DNA from 4 places in the Paenibacillus favisporus genome. Region 1 is predicted to be linked to each of the others. Evidence: riboswitches for the same ligand, from Rfam matches in the RefSeq annotation. Region 1 holds a riboswitch; each other region holds the start of a gene.
The links. A riboswitch is a leader RNA that binds a small molecule or an ion and turns the genes downstream of it on or off. The one in region 1 is predicted to bind thiamine pyrophosphate.
Positions count from the first base shown of each region.

Region 2: another riboswitch for thiamine pyrophosphate. It lies ahead of ABID47_RS19530 (ABC transporter substrate-binding protein); the one in region 1 lies ahead of ABID47_RS27060 (ECF transporter S component).
Region 3: another riboswitch for thiamine pyrophosphate. It lies ahead of tenA (thiaminase II); the one in region 1 lies ahead of ABID47_RS27060 (ECF transporter S component).
Region 4: another riboswitch for thiamine pyrophosphate. It lies ahead of thiE (thiamine phosphate synthase); the one in region 1 lies ahead of ABID47_RS27060 (ECF transporter S component).

Region 1 covers NZ_JBEPLV010000007.1:161,486-163,684, forward strand. Annotated here, with positions in the region: gene ABID47_RS27055 (ABC transporter ATP-binding protein) at 1-391, opposite strand, end outside; gene ABID47_RS27060 (ECF transporter S component) at 384-995, opposite strand; TPP riboswitch at 1,075-1,188, opposite strand; gene asd (archaetidylserine decarboxylase) at 1,470-2,199, shown strand, end outside.
Region 2 covers NZ_JBEPLV010000004.1:373,127-375,325, reverse strand. Annotated here, with positions in the region: gene ABID47_RS19535 (VOC family protein) at 74-460, shown strand; TPP riboswitch at 535-647, shown strand; gene ABID47_RS19530 (ABC transporter substrate-binding protein) at 866-1,918, shown strand; gene ABID47_RS19525 (thiamine-binding protein) at 1,973-2,199, shown strand, end outside.
Region 3 covers NZ_JBEPLV010000003.1:644,645-646,843, reverse strand. Annotated here, with positions in the region: gene thiM (hydroxyethylthiazole kinase) at 1-507, opposite strand, end outside; gene tenA (thiaminase II) at 504-1,202, opposite strand; TPP riboswitch at 1,342-1,446, opposite strand; gene ABID47_RS16115 (YrdB family protein) at 1,581-1,907, opposite strand; gene ABID47_RS16110 (class I SAM-dependent methyltransferase) at 2,011-2,199, opposite strand, start outside.
Region 4 covers NZ_JBEPLV010000002.1:109,358-111,556, forward strand. Annotated here, with positions in the region: gene yhbH (sporulation protein YhbH) at 1-500, opposite strand, end outside; TPP riboswitch at 739-848, shown strand; gene thiE (thiamine phosphate synthase) at 992-1,639, shown strand; gene thiS (sulfur carrier protein ThiS) at 1,623-1,820, shown strand; gene ABID47_RS08560 (thiazole synthase) at 1,829-2,199, shown strand, end outside.

The sequences.
Region 1 (2,199 bases):
CCAGCACAAACGCCAGTTCCTCATCGACATACGGCATGCAGAACTGGGTGTCCGGGTCCTGAAATACATACCCGCACGAGCGGGGCTTCCGGATGTCCGCATATTTGAGCGGAACGTCAATGACCGCCGGAATCAACCCGCCGAGCACCTGCAGCAGCGTCGATTTCCCGCATCCGCTTGGGCCGAGCAGAAGCACCTTTTCCCCGGCCGGCACGGACAGGGAAACATCCTTGAACACGAACGCCCTCTCACCCGGAAACTTCAGGCGCAGGTCCGTTACCGAAACGGCAATTTGCCCGCTCCCTTGATCCGCCCTTTGACCCGCTCCTTGACCCGTCTCATGCACCGCCGGATGCTGCATCGTCGCGGCTCCCCGGTTAGCCTCAGTCATGATCGAGCGCTTCATAATCCTTGGCTGTCACCGGCCGGAGCAGCTGGGTTACTCCGGTTGCTTCCAAAGCTTTGGTCAGGGCATACGCCAGGTACCCTGCGAGTACCGCCGAGCTGATTAACCGCATCACGTACTTGAACACGATCATCCATGTCGTATAGTCCGTGACGTAGCCGTAGTACACATCCACCAGGAATGATCCCAATCCCGAAGCCATACCGGCCAGCGCCGCTACCCCCATGGAGAATTTGCGGTAACGGAACAGGGCGAAGATCAGCTCTGCGGCAAGACCTTGCGCTACGCCGTAAATCGCCAGCTGAAGGCCCCATTCACTGCCGAACAGAATTTCCACGTGAGCCGCGGCAACCTCGGCCAGGAGGGCTACGCCGGGCTTGCGGATCAGCAGCGCGGCAAGCGTCGAGGCGAGGAACCACATACCGTACATCAGCTCATCCGCTTGGAAAAACAGCGGCTTGAACAAGTCGTTCACCGAACCCCAAAAATGGTACACCACCCCGATCACGAGGGAGAGCAGAATCGTCACGAGCAGGTCGCTGAGCTTCAGCCCCTTCGGTCGATCCATCTGCATCGTACTGCTGTTCATTTGACAACATCCTTTCTTTTTCCAAAATTGGGCAATAAAAAAACCCCCTGGATAAGCGAGGGAGATCGTCAAATAAGCCCATAAAAGGACTTGAATTCTCTACGCTGGCATTATCCAGATCAGATTCCCGGTCAGCAGCGGTTCATTAGCTGCACTCTCAGCCCGATTCGCTCGAGCTCCCGTATTCCCATATGTACACAGATGAACGCAAGGCGCGGCATCGCCGCCTCCTGGTCCCGGAGCCATCGCCGTCCAAAGCGATGAGAAGCTTGGGTTCGATTCCGTGTAACAGGCACCTCGCCGCGATGAGTCGGCATCGGGCCCGTATTGATTCCAAAATACATGATCCTCGAAGGATTGGCAATACCATTTTTCTCCGGGGCGGTTTCCAGCCTTTGTTGCATATTGATTTGATAGCCGTTCTATGTCAATATATTCAGAGTGCTACAGGCACGTATGGAAGGGAGATTAGGCATGACAAAGAAATTACTGCGGCTCATGACAGAGCTCTCCTCGCGAAAGTGGCTCTCTTCCATGATGGGACGCTTCTCGCACAGCCGGCTCAGCAGAGGGGTCATCCCTACTTTTATCAAAAGCTATCAGATCCCTGCGCATGAAGCGGAGAAAGAAATCTATGAATACCGCACGCTCAACGAATTTTTTTCGCGGCGGCTGAAGCCCGGCATGCGTCCAATTCACGAAGGCGAGCACGTACTCACGAGCCCCGTCGACGCCAAGATCACCGCAATGGGTGAAATCACCTCAGGCACGATTCTGAACGTGAAAGGGCAGGATTATTCGGTGGCGGAGCTGCTTAATTTCTCTCCCCACCTGGAGTTATATAAACATGGCTATGTCTTTGTGCTGTACCTCAGCCCTACAGACTACCACCGGATCCACTCTCCAATCACAGGTGTGAAGGTGGAGAGCGAGCATATCAAGGGACGATGCTACCCGGTTAATGATTTTGGCATGACCCAGATGAAATCCGTGCTGTGCCGCAATGAGAGGCTGATTACGTATATCAAGGGAGCCCTGGGAGAAGTCGCGGTCGTCAAAGTCGGCGCCATGAATGTCAGCAGCATCCGCTACGACGACGAAACCGCCAATTCCTGGCGTAACGGCGATCCGCTCGCCTATTTTGAGTTCGGTTCGACCGTCGTGCTGCTGATCCAGGACGGCGCATTCACCCCGCGGACAGACC
Region 2 (2,199 bases), on a different contig from region 1:
TTTAAATGCTATAATGGCCTTAATTTAGGGCAAACCCATTACTTATAAGTACTATGAAAAGGAGCTCATACATATGGCTAATAAACGTTTGGATCATGTCGGCATCGTCGTACGGGATTTGGAGTCAACCATCCGATTTTATACCGAGATCGTGGGCCTGGAGCTGAAGGGCAGGCTGACGCACACCAACGGCGTGTTCCAGCTGGCGTTTCTCGGCTTCGGGGGCAGCAACGAGACGGAAATCGAGCTCATTCAAGGCTACAGCTACGACCTGCCGGCCGAAGGCACGGTGCACCATTTTGCGATCCATGTCGACGATATTCAGAAGGAATTTGAGCGGATTCAGGCGCTCGACGGCGTGGAGCTGATCGATCAGGAAATCGTAACCCTGCCCAACGGATACCAATACTTCTTTATCTATGGTCCGGAAAAAGAATGGATCGAATTTTTCCAGAGATAATCTGGAATCGGGCGGATGTCTGGACACCCCCATGGGGATGGACTATAATATGGGAGGAAAACAACCCGAAAACCTTATAGAATCCGGGGTGCTGGAATTGGCCGGCTGAGATTGTATCCCTTCAAGATACTGACCCTTTTAACCTGATCTGGGTAATGCCAGCGTAGGAAACCGTTTGTCACGGCATACAAGCCGTGCTAATCTTGCGCATATGAAGCGTCCCGTTTACGGGGCGCTTTTTTCATTCATACTAGTGAAAAACGGGATTACGCCTTGCGAATGCTTTCTATGATTCAGTCACTCAGATCGGCTTACGATTCTAAATATAACAGGGAGAGGGGATCACCGGTCGTTGCTTCCACAGAGAGAATAAGAACGGCCGGACATCAAAGGAGAGAGAAAGCCATGAAGAACAAATCGATCGGCTTGCTGCTGCTGGTCTGCATGCTCGTACTGGCGCTTGCCGGATGCGGCGGCAGCCAAAACAATACGGGCAGCGGAGAAGGCACATCCGCTTCCGACAGCACGGCAGGCCAGGACGACACTGCAGCGAAGCCGCTGAAGGACGTCAAAGTTGTCCTCGACTGGACGCCCAACACGAACCATACCGGACTCTACGTCGCCAAAGACTTGGGTTACTATAAAAACGAAGGCTTGAACGTCGAGATCGTGCAGCCGGGCTCCACCGGCGCGGACGCCATGGTCGCTTCCGGCAAAGCACCTTTCGGCGTTAGCTATCAGGAGAGTGTGACCCAGGCCCGCACGCAGGGCGTGCCGCTCGTCTCGATTGCCGCGGTCATCCAGCACAATACGTCGGGCTTTGCCGCACCGGTGGACCGGGGCATCAAGACGCCGAAGGATTTCGAAGGCAAAACCTACGGCGGCTGGGGCTCCCCTGTGGAGGAAGCCGTCATGGGCTCCATCATGGAGATCGACAAGGCGGACGTGAAGAAGGTAAAAATCGTCAACATGGGCGACGCCGATTATTTTACCGCCGTGAAGCGGGACATCGACTTCGCCTGGATCTTCTACGGCTGGACCGGAATCGAGGCGAAGCTGCGCGGCGAGCCGCTGGACATGCTGTATGTCAAAGATTATTCCGAGAAGCTGGACTACTACACGCCGGTTCTCGTAACGAACGAAAAGCAGATCAAGGACGACCCTGAGCTGGTCAAAGCGTTTATGCGCGCGACCGCCAAAGGTTACCAGTACGCGATCGACAAGCCGGAAGAAGCTGCCAACCTGCTGCTGAAGGACGTGCCGGACCTCGATAAGCAGCTGGTGATCGAAAGCCAGAAATGGTTAAGTCCTAAATATCAGGACGACGCAGCCCGCTGGGGCGAGCAGAAGGAACAAATCTGGAAGGGCTATTCCGATTGGATGTACGAGCACAAGCTGCTGGACAAGCCGCTGGACGTGAAGAGCGCGTACACGAACGACTTTTTGCCGGAACAGTAAGCCACATCTAACCTAAAATACACGTAATCTTATCAAGAGAGGAAGTTGATTCGCATGGCCAATACGCTGTTAAGCATTCAGGTGATCCCGAAGACGCCGGGCAACGAAGACTCTTACGCCTACGTCGACCGTGCCATTGAGGTCATTCAGCAGTCCGGCGTGAAACATGAGGTGCACCCGCTGGAAACGACGATGGAGGGCGAGCTGGAGGAGCTGTTGGACGTCGTACGCAAAATGCACGAAGCTCTGGTGGCCGCAGGCAGCCCGAGTATCATCTCCCA
Region 3 (2,199 bases), on a different contig from region 1:
GACGAGCGTCCCCAGACGATGTGCCGCCCGTGCCGCCAAGTCGGCGGGAGCGGACTCCCCGGACTCCCCTGCGTCGACGCCTTTTATCGCGCCGGATTCACCAATGAGATGGGCAACCTCCGCTGCGTTGCCCCGAACCAGTGACACACGGACCTCGCGCAAAATCCGCAGCGCAGCCTCCGTGCGAAATGCGGTTGCTCCCGCGCCGACGGGGTCCAGGAACACCGGAACGCCATGATCATTCGCCGATCGGCCGGCGCTGATCGCCGCTTCCACCAATTCGCTGCTCAGCGTTCCGAGATTCAGGACGACGGCTTGGGCGACCCGAGCCATATCGGCTACCTCCTCTTTGGCATAGGCCATTACCGGGGAGGCGCCAAGGGCAAGCAGGCCGTTGGCCGTAAAGTTGGTCACGACCACATTCGTCATGTTGTGAATGAGCGGACGCTGCTCTTTTATCCGTAAAGGAAGCTGGATGAGTCCGGACGGAAACATATCGGCGGTCATCGTCCCACCCCTTCCGCTGCAGCCAGGGAAACCGGCCAATCCTCAAGCGTAAACGCCATATCCCAGAACATGTACTCCAGCTGACAGCTGGTCAGAAAATGCTCCATCAGCCGTTTTTTTCTTGCGGGAGGCAGACCCTCCGCCCATTCGTCGAGCAGCCGCCGCAGCTCTACCGTCACGCCGCTTTCCCGGTCCCCGTAAAAGTGCATCCATTCATAAAACGGATGGGATTTCTCCGGCTGGACTTCCTCCAGCAGACGTTGGCCGATTTCCGTATAGGTCCACGGGCAAGGTAACAGCGCAGCTACAATATCCTCAAGTCCCCCTTCGTGGGCGACGTTCAGCATATGCCGGATGTAATGATTGGCCGATGGAGCCAGCGGATAGCCTTGCAATTCCTCATATGCAACACCGGCGACATCACAAAAGTTTTGGTGGGGATGCGTTTCGCTGTTCAAAATAAACGAGATCTGTTCGTTGAAAAGTGCGGTCGTCTGCCGGCAATCACATCGGGATATGGCAATGCCATAGATCCGGATGTAGGCGTTCAAGTATTCAAAATCCTGCTTCACATAGTGAATCAGCTGCTCCTTGGACAAGGTACCTTCCGCAATCCCCCGTACAAACGGATGTTTGAAGATCGCTTGATAAATAGGATCTGCCGCGTGTCTCAATTCTTCGGTAAACCGGGCCATGATCATGCACCTCCGTAAATTTTGACGAAAATCGCTTGTCGGGGCGCGGGGAAGCCAACACAAAAAAGCCGCCCCGAAATGGAGCGGCCGCTATTTGCAGTATCATCCTGAATGTATCTCATCAAGAAAGATGCGTATGTATAGGCCTGCTCCACTTCCCTCCGCCGGTATTAACCGGATCAGGTTCAAAGGGTCCAAGCGATCACTTGTCTCAGCTGCCTCCGCAGCTCCCCTAGTGGATTTTCGTATGATATTTTACAAGTTCATGATTAACTGTAGCTCCGTTTGCCGGTGTTGTCAAACAAAAAAAGCTGCTGGCGGGATACCGGGAAAAAGCTTGTCGATCGTTTAAGCGGATTTCCTGCCACCTTCAAGTGTTTATCTTTTCAACGCGTAAGAAAGGATCATCTCGACGATGACGACAGCCGCATAAATGACGGCGGCCGTTCGATAACCCGATCCGTACAGCGCAGCCGCGGCCAGTCCAAATACGATCAGCTGCAGCACAGCCCGGACGGGAAGCGTCACCGGGAAGGTCGCTTTCGGTGCGACATACATGCCCCAAAAAACAGCAACGACAACCGGCGAACCTATTCCTGCCACGATACGGATCCACAAGGCGGTATCCAGTTTAAATCCCCACAGGCAAAAGGCTGCCAGTGCGCACAGCTCCATTAGAAAAAAGATAAGGTCGATCACAATCATTGCCAAACCCTCCATTTTGGGCCGGTCAGGGCCTTTGGAATGAAGCCATTCTCAGTAAAATTATGCCGATCGTTTCTTGCCTCTCGCGGCGACTCTTCCTCTCTCACTCCGGCTTGTGAGCTTTCACAATTAAAAAATGCGGGTGATGCAGAATCCGCTGGTAGAAGTCGGCCGACTCCGGCAGCCGCTCCAGAAACTCGGGAACCGGCCTTGGTTCGACAACCCGGTCCAGTACAAACCAGCTTGACGTCATATTGACGATTTCCTGCAGGGGTCTACGGAAGAACGTCAC
Region 4 (2,199 bases), on a different contig from region 1:
TCGATGTTGGACTGCATGCCTTTTTTGCGGATGTCGTTGAACGTGATCGATTCGGTTTCGACTTCCTGCTGCTCTTTCGGCTTCATATTCGGCAGCTCCAGCTGATCGAACAGCATGTTCTCCAAGTCCTCGAGGCTGATCTCGGCTTCCATAATGTCCTGGCCGGGCTGGTCACCGGCTTTTTCGCCTTGACCCGGCTTTTGCACCGGATCCCTGCCCAGCACGTCTCCCACCTGGCTGTCGCCGTCTCCCTGGCCGACATGCTTTTGCTTCTGGTAGTTATAAATGAAACGGTATTCATCGAGGCTCCGGATGGGCACCTTGATGATTTGCTTACCGTCCGACATCACGATGTTTTCTTCTGTGATCAGGTCGGGCAGGTTCTGCTTGATAATTTCCTTAACCTTCTCCTGATGGCGGACCTGATCCTGGTACCCTTTCCGGTGCAGTGACCAGTCCTCCTTGGACACCACAAACAGCGAATGATCGTCTGATGGCATGTTCAGGCACCTCCCATGTTCCCATACTCAGCACAAACTTTGGCTTGTTAAACATTTATATTCACGGGCGGGGACGATATGTGATGACGCAAGAGATAAAATAAGAAGTTTGCCGCACCCAAATATATGAAATTTTGCGAGAATCGCTGCTATGGATGAGATAAGCGTTCCGATGCCGGTGATCTCACTCTGGCTATTGCCAAAAGTCAGCAGTTTGGGCTATAGTGGTTGTGAAATTAAATAGGAATGCGGGTGCTGGATGAAGTCCGGCTGAGATGGCAGCCTTATGCTGCGGACCGTTAATCTGATCCAGGTAATGCTGGCGTAGAGAATATCATTCGAATTGCGGTGCCATTCGTGTATTTCTCGAATGGTTTTTTTGTGTTAACCGGGTAAGAGGGCGCTTTCGCAAGACGAGGGCTTACCCTTCGCGATGATAGAAGCCGGCATGAAATGGAGGGAATGGCAAAGGGAAGAGAGGAGAAGCAGTCATGGTCGATTTTCGTCTGTATGCGATTACCGGCGAGACGTTCCATCCGGGACGCCGGCTGGTGGACGTGATGGAGCAAGCTATTCGGGGAGGCGCGGACATCGTTCAATTCCGCGACAAAACAAGCGGCAGGGAAGAGCTGCTGCGCAAGGCAGCAGAGCTGCGGGAGCTGACCCGCCGCTACGGCGTTCCTTTTATCGTGAACGATCACGTTGATATCGCGATGGAGGTGGATGCGGACGGGATTCACCTCGGTCAAGGCGATATGCCGATCGCGGAAGCCAGAAAGCTTGTCGGTTCCAAGATCATCGGCATATCCACCCATGCGATTTCCGAAGCGCAGCTCGCCGAAGCGGAAGGGGCGGATTATATCGGCGTCGGGCCGATCTATGCGACGGCTACGAAAGCCGATGTGGTGGATCCGGTCGGTCTTTCGTACATTCGGGAAGTCGCCGGGGTCATTAACATCCCGTTTGTGGCGATTGGCGGCATCAAGCTGGGCAACGTGGACGAAGTGATCCGGGCCGGTGCGAGCCGCGTCTGCGCGGTGAGCGAAATCGTCGGCAGCCCTGACCCGGAAGCGGTATGCCGGGCGTTCATTCACAAGCTTGAAGGTAGAGGAGGAGCGGCGGATGGAACTGGTCGTTAACGGAACAAAGCGGGAGCTGGCGGCCGAGACGGTAGCCGATGTCCTCCGCTTGCTGGGGCTGTCCGGCAGGCCGGTCATGGTGGAAGCGGACGGACAGGTGCTGAAGATTGAGCAGTGGGAGACGACTCCGGTTGTACCTGGAATGAAGCTGGAGCTGGTCCATTTCGTAGCGGGAGGTTGAGGGGAAAAATGAGCATAGATAATTGGCAGGTTGGCGGACAGGAACTGTCGTCGCGGTTGTTTTTGGGGACCGGGCTGTTCCCCGATCCTTATGTGCAGATGGAGGCGATCAAAGCTTCGGGAACTGAGGTGCTGACGTTCGCCATCCGCCGGATCCATCTCGATTCGGTGGAGGATGACTCGATTCTGCAGCATGTGGAGCCCCAGAAATACATCTATCTTCCCAACACCTCCGGAGCGACAACGGCTGATGAGGCGGTCCGGATTGCCCGCCTGGCGCGGGCTTCGGGACTCAGCGACTGGATCAAGGTGGAGATTAGCGCGAATAAGCGCACGCTCCTGCCCGATCCGATTGAAACGTTAAAAGCGACGGAAATATT